One region of the Shewanella sp. POL2 genome, then DNA from elsewhere that is predicted to be linked to it. Evidence: riboswitches for the same ligand, from Rfam matches in the RefSeq annotation. Region 1 holds a riboswitch; the other holds the start of a gene.
What was found. Region 1 has a riboswitch for cyclic di-GMP ahead of SHEWPOL2_RS01755 (glycosyl hydrolase family 18 protein). Riboswitches for the same ligand answer to the same signal wherever they lie in the genome.

Region 1 (7,872 bases):
AGGTAACGACATAGGGGCTCCAAATTGATGGCATGGGCTACAAAGGTAGGCTGCCAAATTATCATGGGTAATGCTGGCGAAAAGGATGCAAATTGACAGCGATTATCGCAAGCTCAGCAACGAAGTTGCAAGGTATGGAATAAAGGATTTTGTATACAATTTTGTTTTTTAGGCATCACTTAGCGGTAACAAGGGGTGTGATCTTAGGCGAATTCTCAAATTGAATTGTTATCTTAATCACTCTGGAATCATGACTAATTCTTACAAATTAGCTACTTAAGTTTTATTCAATCGCTAATATTGACCCATTATGCTAACATTCGCCATCTCCGCTCGGGGTCAGAGGGGAGCACATGTATCAGTGGAGTTGGCGATGCAAACATTAACAATAGACGTGGGCGGTAGCAAAGCCCTGTTCGAACTTCAACTCAAGGGGCATACAGAACAATATAAAATCCCCACGGGTGAAGGCTTTAAAATTGAAGACTTAAATAATCAAATCGCGGCGTTGGAACGGGATTATGATTTACAGCATTACCATTTAGCGATCGCTGTACCAGGGCTTGTACAACAGAATCGTTTGGTATCTTGTAAATCCTTGCCCGGTTTAAATGGGTTGAGTTTTGATACCTTGAAAACCCAAGGTCAGCTTAAGTTTATCTGCAATGATATCGATGCGGGCATGCAGGCAACCTGTGATGAAAAATATGCCTGTGAGTTGTTAGTCATGTGTGGCACCGGTATCGGTATGTCGATTGCCTTTAACGGCAAAGCGTACACCGGTGCAACTGGCGTCGCTGGTGAGTTAGGGCATTGCCGAGTGATGACAGAGTCGGGGGAGTTCACTTTAGAGCAGCTTGCCAGTGGTGATTCTATCCGTAGTCGTAAGATTTCTACTGCTGATGATGTATACCGTGCAGGTACTTATCTTGGTATGGGACTCGCGTGGGCGGTAAATCTCTTTAATCCTAATCGGATCTGGTTAGCGGGCGGCATGATGAACAGCGCACCTTACTATAAAGGATGTCTGGATAGTTTAAGACGCATGGCCTTGAGTGCGCCATTAGCCGAAATGAAGATTAATCGTGTAGATGATATGGAAACCTTAGTTTGCCGTGGTTTATCAGTGATCTTGGCTAGGGATTACTCGAAGGACGCCGCCTAACGGCTTTTGATTGAGATGCGAATTGGTCAAGATTGAGGCGTGATAAGTTCGTTCAGGCGATTAATCTTGGCTTACTGACGCTGATATTGATTCAGATATTGGTTCAGATTAGGTCGAGAACAACAGCATGCGGCCATCGGATTTGTGTGTTTGCAGTGCACTCTGCATATCACCTTGTTCGATGACCGCATTTTTGTTTACACGAGTTATCGAACAGCGCCCTGCATAACCTCTTTCTTAAGAATTTCGATTTTTGTGTTGTTTTTGCTGTTGATTACTCGAGGCGATGATTCGACTCAATTGCATAATCAATCCCTTTAAATACAATTAATTGCTAATTTTTTTCACTCAAAAGTTCTTCCTATCTTTAAATCTAAGTCTGCATGAATAATCGGTACAACGGCCTGTTTGTTAATATTTAGTTGCAATTTAACGCTATCTCGGCATATGCTAATTAATGTAATGACAACGTTGTCATTTGTGTGAAAGGCAAACCAATCGAAAGATTGGGACGCAAAGCCTCCGGTCTAAGGGTTGTTAGTACCTATGATAGCGGGGATACCGCAGGTTGTTTCTTCATGCTGCCGTTGTAGGCACATGGTTTTAAGAGTGTTGTTTCCTGTCTACGCTTTGTTTGCCTTATTGATGCATAACTTACTCAATAGGGAAATCTCATGTTTAAGACTCAAATCTCCACTTCGGCGATGCTAGTGGCCTCGGTGCTGGCATCCGCGGCCAGTTTCCAAGCCTTTGCAGCGCTCCCCGGTAAACCGACCTTAGGTTGGGGGGAAACCAAGTTTGCCATTATCGAGGTGAATCAAGCCGCCTCAGCCTATAACCAATTAGTGACGGTTAAAGATGCCGCCGATGTGTCGGTAAGTTGGAATCTGTGGAATGGCAATGTAGGTGATAAAGCTCAGGTTTTACTCAATGGCAGCCCTGTGTGGGAAGGGCCATCAGGTGTTTCTGGAACCGCAAATTTTAAGGTGAGTAAAGGTGGTCGTTATCAGATGCAAGTGCAACTGTGTAACAGTGACGGTTGTACAAAAAGCGATGCTAAAGAAATCCTCGTTGCTGATACTGATGGCAGCCATCTAGTCCCACTGAATGCGCCTTTAAAGGAAAACAATCGTCCCTACGCGAATAAATCGGGCAAAGTGGTCGGGGGGTATTTCGTAGAGTGGGGCGTTTATGAGCGGAAATTCCCTGTCGATAAGATCCCCGCGCAAAACTTAACCCATATTTTATATGGCTTTACCCCGATTTGTGGTGGCAATGGTATCAATGATAGTTTAAAAGAAATTGAGGGTAGCTTTGAGGCATTACAGCGTGCCTGTGCTGGCCGTGCTGATTTTAAAGTGGCGATTCACGACCCTTGGGCGGCGGTGCAAATGCCGCAGGCGGGTGTGAGTGATTACTCCGATCCCTACAAAGGCAACTTCGGCCAATTGATGGCATTAAAGCAAGCCTATCCCGATTTGAAGATCCTCCCGTCCGTTGGTGGCTGGACGCTCTCTGATCCCTTCTACTTTTTAGGGGATAAAACCAAGCGCGATACCTTTGTGGCTTCGGTGAAAGAGTTTTTACATACTTGGAAGTTCTTTGATGGTGTGGATATTGATTGGGAATTCCCCGGCGGCAGCGGCGCAAATCCAAGCTTAGGTAACGCCAATGATGGTCAAACCTATGTCATTTTAATGCGCGAATTAAGGGCAATGCTCGATGAGTTGAGTGCTGAAACCGGACGCACCTATGAACTTACCTCTGCTATCAGTGCGGGCGATGACAAGATTGCGAAAGTTGATTATCAGGCTGCACAGCAGTATATGGATTATATCTTCCTGATGAGTTATGACTTTAACGGTGGCTGGACTAATACTGAACTCGGCCATCAAACCAATCTCTACGAGGCAAGCTGGGATCCAAATACTCGCTATACCACAGATAATGGTGTTAAAGCATTGCTCTCGCAAGGTGTCACGCCAGGTAAGATTGTGGTTGGTGCGGCCATGTATGGTAGAGGCTGGACTGGCGTGAGTGGCTATAGTGGTAACAATCCATTCACTGGCACGGCGACGGGTAAAGTCAAAGGCACTTGGGAAGCCGGAGTGGTTGATTATCGCCAAATTGCCAAGGATTACATGGGGGCTGGTTGGAGTTATGCCTATGACGAAACCGCAGAAGCGCCTTCTGTCTTTAATGCATCTACAGGTGACTTAATCACTTTCGACGATGCGCGTTCGGTGAAAGCCAAAGGTCAGTATGTGCTGGCAAATCAGTTAGGTGGGGTGTTTGCGTGGGAATTGGATGCCGATAATGGCGATATTCTCAATGCCATGCACGAAGGTTTAGGCCATGGCGAGGGAACCACTCCGCCAGCGAATAGATCACCTATCGCAAATGCGGGCGCAGATGTGGCTGTCACAGGCGCAGTGGATGTACAACTTAACGGCAGTGGTTCGCGTGACCCTGAAAACGCAGTTTTAGGTTATCAATGGACACAGGTTTCAGGCCCAAGTTTAGTGATTAGCAACGCAGATTTAGCGAATGCCTCGGTGCTGTTGTCAGCGACGCAGTCCGATGTCGTGTATGTGTTTAGCTTGCAAGTGACTGACCCTGAAGGTTTATCCTCAACGGATACTGTGACCATTACCCATAAGGCAGATACACCTAATCAAGCGCCTGTGGTGAATGTGCCTGCGAGCGTGACAGTTGAAGCAGGGCAATCGGTGAGTATCAATGCGACTGCGACCGACGCAGATGGCGATAGCCTCACCTACGCATGGACAGTGCCAAGCAGCCTTGCGGCGAGCGGACAAAACAGTGCCACCCTTGTGATCACGGCGCCGAGTGTTTCTCAATCGACTCAGTATAGTGTGAGTGTATTAGTTTCTGATGGTGCGTTAGATACCAGTGCTACCTTGACCTTAACTGTAACGCCTAAGGTGACGGGGGGGCAATGTGATGCTACCGACCCCAACGCGGCAAATTATCCCGTTTGGAATGCGACCAGTATTTACAACACGGGCAATACCGTTAGTCATAATCAATTGGTGTGGAAGGCCAAATACTGGACTCAAGGCAATACGCCCTCAAGAACCGCCGATCAATGGCAATTGTTGAGTCAGGTTGAGTTAGGTTGGGATGCGGGCGTAGCCTACAACGGCGGCGCGACCACTAACTATAAAGGTCGCAAGTGGCAGGCAAAATGGTGGACTAAGGGAGATGTGCCCGGTGTCGCGTCCGTTTGGACTGATATAGGTGCAGCAGCGTGCCCGTAAGGGATATTAATAACGCTTAAATAAAACAAAGCCCTGCAATGCAGGGCTTTGTTTTTAATATGGAAACTAATTTATCTTCAACAGTTCAACATCAAAAATCAGTACCGAACCACCACCAATTTTGCCTGTGCTACGATTGCCGTAGGCAAGCTCACTTGGAATAAAGAAGCGATACTTATCGCCTTCAACCATCAGTTGCACGCCTTCGGTCCAACCTTTAATCACCCGATCCAACGGGAAGGCAATGGGCTCACCGCGCTCGACCGAGCTATCAAATACGGTACCGTCGATCAAAGTGCCGTGGTAATGCACAGTCACTGTATCACTCGCCTTAGGATGAACAGTGCCTGAGCCTTGATTTAACACTTTATATTGCAAACCTGAAGCTGTGGTAACCACATCTTCTTTGGTTTTGTTTTGCGCTAAAAATTCATTACCTAAACGGATATTTTCCTGCGCTGCTTTTTGGTTGTTCATCGAGGTAAAGAAGTAAAAAATCACCCCAGCAATCACAACAACGGCAAGTAACATTTTCATTTTAAAGAGTACCTCAGTCAATTTTGGTCATGTTATCAGTTTTTTAGCGTGTGAGGCTAGCGATGATCTCGTTCGCAGCAGTGGATGCTTCGCGTTACATTTTATCACGCTTTAAAAGTACCCAAAGGCTTTATCCCGCTTTAGATATCGCTTAATCTGTGGCATTAGACGCTGCAAAAACTCAATAAAAACAGATAAAAAGAATAAACAAGGACAGTCCTATGTTAACCAAAGCGGCAAAACCGCTGGTCAAGCTGGTCGACCGTTATTTACCCGATCCCTATATTTTTGTCTTACTCCTCACGTTGGTCGTGATGATATCGGCCGTGGTGGCCGAGCAAAAAACACCCATGGACGTCATCAGCTACTGGGGCGATGGTTTTTGGGCACTGCTGAGTTTTTCGATGCAGATGCTGTTAGTGCTGGTGGCTGGATTTATGCTTGCCAGCTCACCACCGATAAAAAAATTGCTCGATGCCATCGCCGGCTTGGCTAAGTCTGCGCCGCAGGCGATTATCTTAGTGACGCTGGTTTCTCTGGCTGCCAGTTGGATTAACTGGGGTTTTGGTTTGGTAGTCGGCGCGTTATTTGCCAAGGCGTTGGCCCGTAAGGTACGAGTGGATTACCGTTTATTGGTTGCTAGTGCTTACTCTGGTTTTGTGGTTTGGCACGGCGGCTTGGCGGGGTCTATTCCGTTAACCATAGCAACAGCAGGGCATTTCTCAGAATCACAAATTGGCATTATCCCTACCAGTGAGACCATTTTTGCCAGTTTTAACTTGCTGTTAGTGTTGGTTTTATTTGTGGTGATGCCACTGGTAAACCGTTTTATGTTGCCAGAAGAAAAAGACAGCATTTATATCGACCCTAAGGCGCTTGAAGATGTTAGCAGTGAAGAGAGCAACACAGCGCATGCGTCAAACGCTATCACTCGTCCCGCAGATACATTAGAAAATAGCCGTTTACTGGGCTGGAGTGTGGGCGGCGCAGGGCTGGTGTATTTAGGCTATTACTTTGCAGTGCAGGGCGGCAGCTTAAACCTTAATTTAGTTAACTTTTTATTTTTGTTCCTTGCCATAGTGTTGCATCAAACGCCACGCAGTTTATTGCTGAGTCTTAACGAAGCGATTAAAGGCGGCGCGGGCATTGTGATTCAATTCCCCTTCTACGCAGGCATTATGGCGGTGATGATGCAATCGGGTTTAGCCCAAAGTATCTCCGAAGGATTTGTAGCCATTGCCAGCGCTGAAAGCCTGCCATTTTGGAGCTTTATCAGCGCAGGCATTGTGAACATTTTTGTGCCTTCGGGGGGCGGACAATGGGCGGTGCAGGCGCCGATTATGTTGCCAGCCGCCGAAGCCTTGGGCGCCGATGTGGCACGTGTTGCTATGGCGGTGGCTTGGGGTGATGCGTGGACCAATCTTATTCAGCCTTTCTGGGCTCTGCCTGTGCTGGCCATCGCCGGATTAAAGGCGCGGGATATCATGGGATTCTGTTTAATGCAGTTGATTATCACAGGAGTCATTATCAGTATCGCCCTAAGCTGGTTTTAAGTACTGATATAGCTATAAATTTCCCCGTTAAAAGAATTAACGGTTAACGGGGCTAATTTTTTCATTGCGACTTCCGTATTGTGTTAATTCCAAATGTGGCCGACATTTTGTTATGTATGAGCCTTGAATTAGCGTCCCTAAGGGCTCTACAACTTGTAGGCATGCTGACATTCGTATCTTCAGATTGATTGGGGATTCAGGTTGATTGGAGATGCGCGCTTTAAATCAATCTATCCATCACTCCGGTTTGGAGCCCATAACCCAGCAAGGCCAAGTTGGTTACTACCGTTAGCCAAAACAGTTTACGAAAGGCCGTTTTTACTGATTTATGGCGTAGAAGGTGCTGGGCAAACAGTGCGCCGGGCCAGCCGCCCATCAGCGACATCAGGTGCAAAGTACTTTCTTTGGTGCGCCATTTACCTCTTTTAGCGGCTGATTTATCAACGGTGTAGGTGATAAAAGTGCATACACTCAGCGCCAGATATAAACCAGCAATCGCGACTGGCAGCATATGCCACCAAGCCGCACTAATTAGCATGGCGAGAAAGGCCAGTGCTAATAACAATGGCATCGAACTCGCCTTGCTGTGAATCACTCTCGGCTTTGAGGCGCGGGGCGAGCGGGTGTGAGTCGTTTTTTTGTTGTTCATTTGTTCTGGTGCTAGGGACGAATGGATTTAAAGGCGAGGTGGCGCCAGAGTTTTTCGAGCGGCCCTTGCTTAAAGTAGCGTAAATATACACTCGCAAGCAGCAATTGCAGTAGCGAATAACCCAAGGCTATTGCCATATAACCGCCTCTATTGAGGGTTAACAGTAACTCAGGGGCAAAGTGGCGAAAGATAAACACGCCAACGATAGATTGCAGAATATAAAGGCTAAAGGCGAGTTTGCCGACATTTTGCAGTGGCTTTAGCACGGTCGAGCGGTTTTGGCAGATATAAACCATTATATGGATATAAATCAGCGCCATCGGGATAGCACTCAGCATAACTAGAATGTCTGAAAACATCACCAGTATGGGGTTTTCGGTTAAGCCTAATAGGGTATCCATGGAGGATAACACTAAGGTGGCTAAAGCGAGTTTGAGTAAGGTGTTACGGTCAAAACCCTGTTCAAAGATGCCCTGTTGATAGAGTGCCATCCCCTGCAACATTAAGCCTACCGTAAACCACATTAAGGTAAAAGGGATCACGAGCGCCATATAGCCAACTTGAATTAAATGCAGCAGCAGTTGGTTGGGGTAACTCGATGTCCAAGCGCTGTATTGCTCGGCAAAAAGCACTGATTCGCGGGTAAACAGTTCGTCACTGCCGCTAAGCGCTATTAAGCTGATCATC
Region 2 (7,872 bases), on a different contig from region 1:
GCCTTGGTAGAACCGGCAAACTTTGCTGAGCCACCACTGCGTTTAGATGGCGAAGCGGCGCGTTACAGCCGATACAATCAGGATGATTACACCCAAGCCGGTAATTTGTACCGCATCTTCAGCGAAGATGAAAAAGCCCGCTTAGTGGAAACCATTTCAGGCTCACTGCGTCAAGCGAGTTTAGATGTACAGCAACGTATGCTGGCACATTTCCAAAAAGCTGATGCTGATTACGGTCAACGGATCCAAACCGCATTAGGGCTATAAGTTAATCTACTAACCCATAGCAAAGGCCTGTGATATCACAGGCCTTTTAATTATTTAAAATTCAATTGATTAGTTGAATTAATAGATTAAGGTTGCGACCCCAAGTAGGGCAAACAAAATCGCGCAGCCCCTGTGGATCCACTTCATCGGTAATTTTTCGGCACTAAAATGCCCCGCAATCACCACTGGTACGTTCGCCAGCAACATACCCAAAGTGGTACCTGCAACCACCATGGCTAAGGCATCGTATTTCGCGGCTAACACGACAGTCGCGATCTGGGTTTTATCGCCCATTTCGGCAATAAAGAACAGAATAAAGGTTGCGACAAAGGGGCCCATTTTATAGAAACGGCTTTCTTCAGCGTCCACTTTATCGGGGATTAACACCCAAAGGGCAATTGCGAAGAAGGAGGCGGCAACCAAGTAACGCGCTACATCAGGACTCACCCAATTAATCGCCCATTGTCCAAGCCATGCAGCGGCAAAATGGTTAAACAGGGTTGAGAGTAAAATCCCCATAATGATCGCGGTTTTATTTTTAAATCTTGCAGCGAGTAAGAGGGCAAGCAGTTGAGTTTTATCGCCAATCTCGGCGATAGCAACCGTAAAGGTTGAGGCGAGTAACGCTTCCAAGTGTGATCCTTTTAGGGGTGGTTTTTGACATAAGCACAATAGACCGTCCACCCCTAGGTGCGGTTATTGTGCTCAGGTCTTGCAAGACAAATCGATGATTTGCTGTGAACACCATGGCATGCGGCCAAGTATGTTGACGTTCACCCTAGATATTGATGACTCAAAATCCAGTTAGCTACTCCCCCGAAGCGAGGTGGGCATTATACCCAAGTCGCGATCCGTTTCAAGGTTAAACTTATCAAGATTAAAAGCATAAAATCTGGCAGGTGCCAAAAAAATACCGATTCACATTCTGTAATTCATTGAATTGTAATAATTTAATTTTTGACAACGTTGTCTTTTGTTGTTAGTTTAGCCGCATCTCAGTCTTTGAGTTACATCCTGTTAACTTAATCAATTGAGATCCACCGTATTGGGCAAACTAATTGAAAAATTAGGACGCAAAGCCTCCGGTCTAAGGTTGTAAAAGGATGTTAACTAAGATAGCGGGGTTGCTGTAGAATTCAGCGAATATATTGAATTCTTTAAAAAATAAACGGCTTTGCTTAATGCTGTTTTGCCTAAATACCACTTTTATACCAATGCCAATCTTTTATTGAATGGCCCCTACGGAGTACATTAAAGTGGAACATCTGACTGCTTTTTCTCAATCAACTGTCCCTAAATTTGCAATTCCTAAGCTTACTCAGTTAAGCCTAGTTGCATTAGCCTTGACTGCCGGAAGTTCGTTGCTGAGCCAAACGGCATCGGCTCATGGTTATGTTATATCACCAGAGTCTCGCTCCTACGCCTGTAAAACGGGCAGCAACGTCAACTGTGGCGCCATTCAGTGGGAGCCGCAAAGTGTTGAAGGTCCTTCTGGATTCCCTGAGTCTGGCCCTGCTGACGGTAAAATTGCTAGTGCGGCAAATGGGGCATTTTCTCCTTTGGATGAACAGAGCCCAAGTCGTTGGTCTAAGCGCGATATCAAAGCGGGTTGGAATGACTTTTCTTGGCAGTTTACCGCTAACCATGTTACTCGCAATTGGCGTTACTATTTAACTCGTCAAGGCTGGGATCAAAATCAAGCTCTGAGCCGCGCAAGCTTTGACTTAGCCCCCTTTTGTGTGATCGACGGTGGCATGGTGCAACCGCCAAAGCTAGTGACTCATAATTGTTATGTGCCTGAAGATAGAACGGGTTATCACGTTATCTTGGCCGTGTGGGAAGTGGGTGACACCACCAACAGCTTCTACAATGCCATCGATGTAAACTTGAGCTCAGGCGCTGTGGTGCCGGGCGAGTGGACCGATATTGGTGATATTAATCCGTCACTCGATCTTAAAGCGGGTGATAAGGTAATGACGCGGGTGTTTGATGCTAATGGTGAACAAAGCGCTAAGCAAACCCAAATTACCATTGCCGATGCCACCCAAGGTGCTAAGCAAAATTGGCCATTCCTGTTAGCCAGTGCCATTAATGCCCAGCAACCACAACTTAAGGCGGGGCAGAAGAATGCGGCTGGTGTGATTTCACCTGTATATGGCAAAAATGAGATTTTTGCCGCGCCTAAGTCGGGCTTAGAGCGAGTGGAAGTGAGCTTTGATATTGCGCCAGCACCGGGAAATCAGCTTAATGTCACCTCCTTGGCCGATGATTACACCATTGTTGATGGTGCCGCACAGGTCAGTTTTGATGTGAGCACCAATGCGGATATGCAGGTTTCGGCCTATTTATTTAGCCACGATGGCACCGCAGCAGGTTATGTGACGCAGGCGGTAAACAATACCAGCGCGAGTTTTGTGTTGGATGTCGTTGCCCCTAAGGCAGGACATTATCATTTACAAGTGAAAGCCGAGCCTAAACAAGGTGAAGTTATCCAGCAAAACTTTGATCTTTTCCTAAAAGATCAAACCACTGCACCGGATGCTGACTTTATCTTCCCTGAGGGAATAAAAAGCTATGCAGCGGGCACTAAAGTGCTACAACCTAAAACTGGTAAAGTCTATCAATGTAAACCTTGGCCCTACAGTGGCTATTGTGTGCAATGGTCACCAACTGCAACGGGTTTTGAACCTGGCGTAGGTAGCTCTTGGACCATGGCTTGGACTGAGCTGTAATTGAACATTTTGAGTGATTGTTAAATTCAACGGAATGGACTTAAGCATATGGAAGATGTTTAAGTCCATTATCAGCGCGTTTGTGATGTTGCAAAGGCCAAATTAACCTTTAGGTGATTTTAATCGCGCATTTGGCGTATTTTCACAAAGGTAGCGATTTTGTTGGTTTGTATGTTTTCGTTTATCACTGCGCTATTGAGTTGTTACCATTAGGCGCACCTTCTATCTTTGTTCACAACTGGCTTGCCCACTGGGATTGGCTCTGTTAATGTCCCTAGCTATCTTCTATTACGCGCGTTGTCGCTGTTTTGCTAAGGCAATCACGGTTGAAATTAATGTCACTTTTCTGCAAACGATTTAGTTAGCCTCAATGGCGACTGGGTTGAAATATTCAAAAGCTATTGGGGCCAATTGATCTGCTCTATTGAGATCGGATTGGATGCTTTAAGTTTAGTGACGCTTTTCGTTTGAGATTGCTGTTGGCTTAATCACAGAGTGCGCAAGGCTTTATCCTTCAAATCTACTCAAAAACCTTAAAAAAATAATTAATACTTGAACAGGATAATTGTGTGAATTCAAAAATGTTAGGCTCGATAGCCATCGTCGCGGGAACCGCCATTGGCGCGGGAATGTTAGCCTTACCCTTAGCCACGGCTGCGTTAGGTATGATCCCCGCTATTTTATTGATGGTGGTTATTTGGGGGCTGTCAGCCTATACCTCATTGTTAATGCTTGAGATTAACCTTCGTTCTGGTGTGGGCGATAATGTCCATGCGATTACTGGCAAATTACTCGGTAAGAAAGGCCAAATGGTGCAAGGCGCATCGTTCCTTAGCTTACTCTTTGCCTTAACGGCGGCGTATCTAACAGGTGGCTCATCGCTATTAGTGCTCAAAGCGCAAAATATGTTTGATATCGTGTTAGATAACCAACTGGCGGTGGTGTTATTCACCTTAGTACTGGGCGGGTTTGCGGCATTAGGCGTGGCTTGGGTCGATAAAGTGTCGCGCTTTTTGTTTTCATTGATGATTTTATTGCTGATTGTTGTCGTGCTGTTTTTATTACCTGAAGTCAGTATTTCCAGTATGGCAACCAATGCGATGACGCAATCCTTGACCAGCAGTTGGATGGCGGCTATCCCAGTGGTATTTACCTCCTTTGGTTTTCATGTGTGTATTGCAACTTTAGTGCGTTATTTAGACGGTGATGCCGCCTCGCTGCGCAAGGTATTGTTAATAGGTTCAACGATTCCGCTTGCCTGTTATATCTTTTGGTTGTTGGTGACCTTAGGCACTGTGGGGGGCAATGAAATCAGTGGCTTTAATGGTTCTTTGCCAGCGCTTATCAGTGCGTTACAAGAGATTGCACACACGCCTTGGATCAGTAAATGTATTTCGCTATTCGCGGATTTAGCTTTAATCACCTCTTTCCTCGGGGTGACCTTAAGTTTGTATGATTTTGTGGCAGAACTCACCCGCGCTAAGAAGACCTTTTTGGGGCGGACGCAAACCTGGTTATTAACCTTTGTGCCGCCATTGTTATGCGCGCTCTATGTGCCCGAAGGCTTTGTTGCCGTATTAGGCTTTGCTGCGGTGCCGCTGGTGGTGATGATTATTTTTCTGCCGATTGTGATGGCGTTACGTCAACGCCAAGCTGTGCCCCAAGGATACCAAGTGTCAGGTGGAATATTTGCCCTTGGACTTGCAGGTCTGTTGGGAGCAATCATTATTGGTGCTCAGCTATTTGTCGCACTTTAAACTGCGGCAATTGAACGCATTTAAACTTGTAGTGCTTAGTTAATGTATTTGCTTTGTAAGCGAATTTTTCTGAGTCTGTTATAAAGTGCGTGCGATATGCTAAAGTCAGGCTCTGTGCCTGACTTTTTACTTTCTGGCTGTCGGGTAAGTGATTCACATCATACGTAGAAATAGCCTCGCAAGCGCTCGGCTTTCTTTATCAAAACGGACTTAAGACAATGAAAAAATGGTTACTCTCAGTTGCTGTGGCGGCGAGTTTTGCTTCCCATGCTGACGAAGGTATGTGGCAGCCCCATCAATTGCCCGCAATGGCCGATGAACTCAAAGCGAAAGGCTTAGAAATTGATGCTAAATCAATCTCTAAACTTACCGAATTCCCGATGAATGCCGTGATAAGCCTTGGTGGCTGTACGGCATCTTTTGTATCACCCAAAGGCTTAGTGGTGACTAACCATCACTGCGCCTATGGTTCGATTCAATACAATTCTACTGCTGAGAAAAACCTGTTACAGGACGGTTTTTTAGCTAAAACCTTTGCCGATGAATTACCCGCAGCCCCTGGCTCTCGGGTATATGTGACTGAAGATGTCACCAATGTTACTGAACGCGTTAAAGCTGGGATAGAAAACAAAACGGGCCGTGAGTTTTATCAAGGGATTGAAAACCAAGAGAAAGCTCTCGTTGCCGAGTGTGAAAAAGACGAAGGCTATCGTTGCCAGGTGTATAGCTTCCACGGTGGCTTGGAATACTATCTGGTTAAACAGCTAGAAATCCGCGACGTGCGTTTAGTCTACAATCCTGCGGGCAGCGTTGGTAAATACGGTGGCGATATCGATAACTGGATGTGGCCACGTCATACGGGCGACTATTCTTTCTACCGCGCCTATGTGTCTAAAAATGGTAAACCCGCAGAATTTAGCGCTGACAACGTGCCTTATGAGCCAAAGAGTTTCTTAAAAGTATCAGCCAAAGGCGTGAGTGAAGGTGACTTTGTGATGGTAGCGGGTTACCCCGGCCGCACTAACAGATACCGCACCGCGACTGAAGTTCAAAATGAGTTTGAGTGGGCTTATCCCGAAGGCAAAATGCTGCGTGAGCGCTTTATTGAAATCATTAAAGCAACTGCGCCAGAGGGCAGCGATGAGCGGATTAAGTACGAAAGCCAAATCGCGGGTCTAGCTAATTATGCAAAAAACTTCACTTCGATGATCGAGTTTTACGGCAAGTCGACCATGTTGGCCGACCGTAAAGCCCTTGAAGCTAAACTGGCTGAGTGGATCGCTAAAGACCGCAGCCGTGAGGCTAAATACGGTAAAACCTTAGCCGAATTAGATGCCTTGATTGCTAAGAGCAAAGCGCACCAAGAACGGGATATGATTTTAAGCTACATCAGTAGCACCACTATGTTACCAACGGCGACGAATCTGTACCGTTTAGCCCATGAAAAGCAACTGCCTGATATGCAGCGTGAACCAGGCTTCCAAGACCGTGATATGACTCGCTTTAAAGCAAGCATGGAACGTATTGACCGCCGTTATGCCGCGAGTGTCGATAAGGCCGTACTCTTAGATATGCTAAAACGTTATGCCGCGTTACCTGAAGCGCAGCGTTTACCTGCGATGGATAAAGCCTTTGGTATCGATAACAAGGTTAACGAAGCTAAGCTTGCTAAAACCTTAGATAAAATGTACGCCAAAACCGAACTCGGTAATAAAGATGTGCGTTTAGCTTGGATGGAAAAATCGGTCGACGATTTTAAAGCCTCTAAGGATCCTTTTATTCAATTTGCGGTGGCCATGTATGACACCAATATGAGCGAAGAGAAGAAAGAAAAAGAATTAGACGGCGAGATGATGAAAATACGTCCGCAATATATGGATGCCATCATTGCCTATAACCTTGAGCAGGGTAAGCCCGTTTACGCCGATGCGAACTCTAGCCTGCGTGTTACGGTTGGCCATGTAAAAGGTTATTCGCCAAAAGATGGTTTAGTGGCTGTGCCATTCACTCGCCTCGAAGGCATAGTGCAAAAAGACACGGGAATTGATCCATTCGATGCACCGAAAAAGCAGTTAGAGCTTATTAAGCAGAAGCAATACGGTGATTTCTATATGAAATCTATCGATTCTGTGCCGGTAAACTTCCTGTCGACCTTAGATACCACCGGTGGTAACTCAGGTTCGCCTACCTTAAACGGCCGCGCCGAATTAGTGGGTCTGCTGTTTGATGGTGTATATGAAAGCATTATCGGCGGCTGGGCATTTGATAATGAAATTAACCGCTCTATTCATGTCGATAGCCGTTATATGTTGTGGGTAATGAAATATTTGGATGGTGCCGACAATCTCTTAGCTGAGATGGAAATCGTTAAATAATCCATTGCCGGATTAGCGTCACTGCGGTCAAAGCAAGACAATAAAAAGCGATAAACCCACAGGGCTTATCGCTTTTTCATTTTGAGATGATAAAACGACCCAATGCCTGCGTATGGTCAAAAGCGGTTTGGGATAGATATTCATTAGGTTTCTATTAGGGACTCATACAGCAGTATCCAGTTTGAATTTAGCCCTAAATGTCTTGTGGTGTAGCGCTGATGTATTCACCTAAAGTGATCTGTAAGATAAGAAGATCACTGCAGCTTTGGTGGCACAAAAAATAGTGTGCCACTTCACCCTTAGCAGATTATCAGTTCTTAAAAATTTGGACAGAATCATCTATCTCTGCGGGTTCTTCCTGCATAACGGGTGGGTTGGCGATATGGTCGTCTAAATTATCACTCAGCATTTCACGGTATTCTGCGCTAAACCAGTCGAGTGCATTGTCTTTTTCTGCACCTAAATCGGCTGATTTAATCGCCGCTTCAAAAGCATTAAAACGGGCCGCCGCAAAACGCAGGGCGGTTCCTACTTTGCCTACATCACCTTCTTGCTGGCTTAGCTGATTGGCTAAGGCAATAAATTGATCGGCAAGTTCAAAAATAGTGGTGTTGCTCGTGTCTGTCATAGCGCTTACTCAAAATAATTTATTGGTGGGCGATTCTATCCTAATTTCTATGGGAAAGAATCGCTAACTCTTAACTATTGGGATCTAAGTCTGTTGTGACGGTTCCCGTTCTT

Region 2: it holds a riboswitch for cyclic di-GMP, as region 1 does, so the genes downstream of both, gbpA (N-acetylglucosamine-binding protein GbpA) here and SHEWPOL2_RS01755 (glycosyl hydrolase family 18 protein) in region 1, are expected to answer to the same signal.

What each region holds. Positions count from the first base shown of each region.
Region 1 is NZ_AKZL01000004.1:28,345-36,216, forward strand. Features, by position in the region: gene SHEWPOL2_RS01745 (aminopeptidase P family protein) at 1-12, opposite strand, end outside; gene SHEWPOL2_RS01750 (ROK family protein) at 374-1,165, shown strand; cyclic di-GMP riboswitch class I at 1,644-1,731, shown strand; gene SHEWPOL2_RS01755 (glycosyl hydrolase family 18 protein) at 1,840-4,446, shown strand; gene SHEWPOL2_RS01760 (FKBP-type peptidyl-prolyl cis-trans isomerase) at 4,513-4,983, opposite strand; gene SHEWPOL2_RS01765 (short-chain fatty acid transporter) at 5,205-6,536, shown strand; gene SHEWPOL2_RS01770 (DUF1294 domain-containing protein) at 6,757-7,185, opposite strand; gene SHEWPOL2_RS01775 (DUF418 domain-containing protein) at 7,197-7,872, opposite strand, start outside.
Region 2 is NZ_AKZL01000008.1:74,257-82,128, forward strand. Features, by position in the region: gene katB (catalase KatB) at 1-267, shown strand, start outside; gene SHEWPOL2_RS03525 (TMEM165/GDT1 family protein) at 346-900, opposite strand; cyclic di-GMP riboswitch class I at 1,306-1,399, shown strand; gene gbpA (N-acetylglucosamine-binding protein GbpA) at 1,524-2,999, shown strand; gene SHEWPOL2_RS03535 (aromatic amino acid transport family protein) at 3,581-4,756, shown strand; gene SHEWPOL2_RS03540 (S46 family peptidase) at 4,975-7,131, shown strand; gene SHEWPOL2_RS03545 (DUF3144 domain-containing protein) at 7,442-7,759, opposite strand; gene SHEWPOL2_RS03550 (prepilin-type N-terminal cleavage/methylation domain-containing protein) at 7,830-7,872, opposite strand, start outside.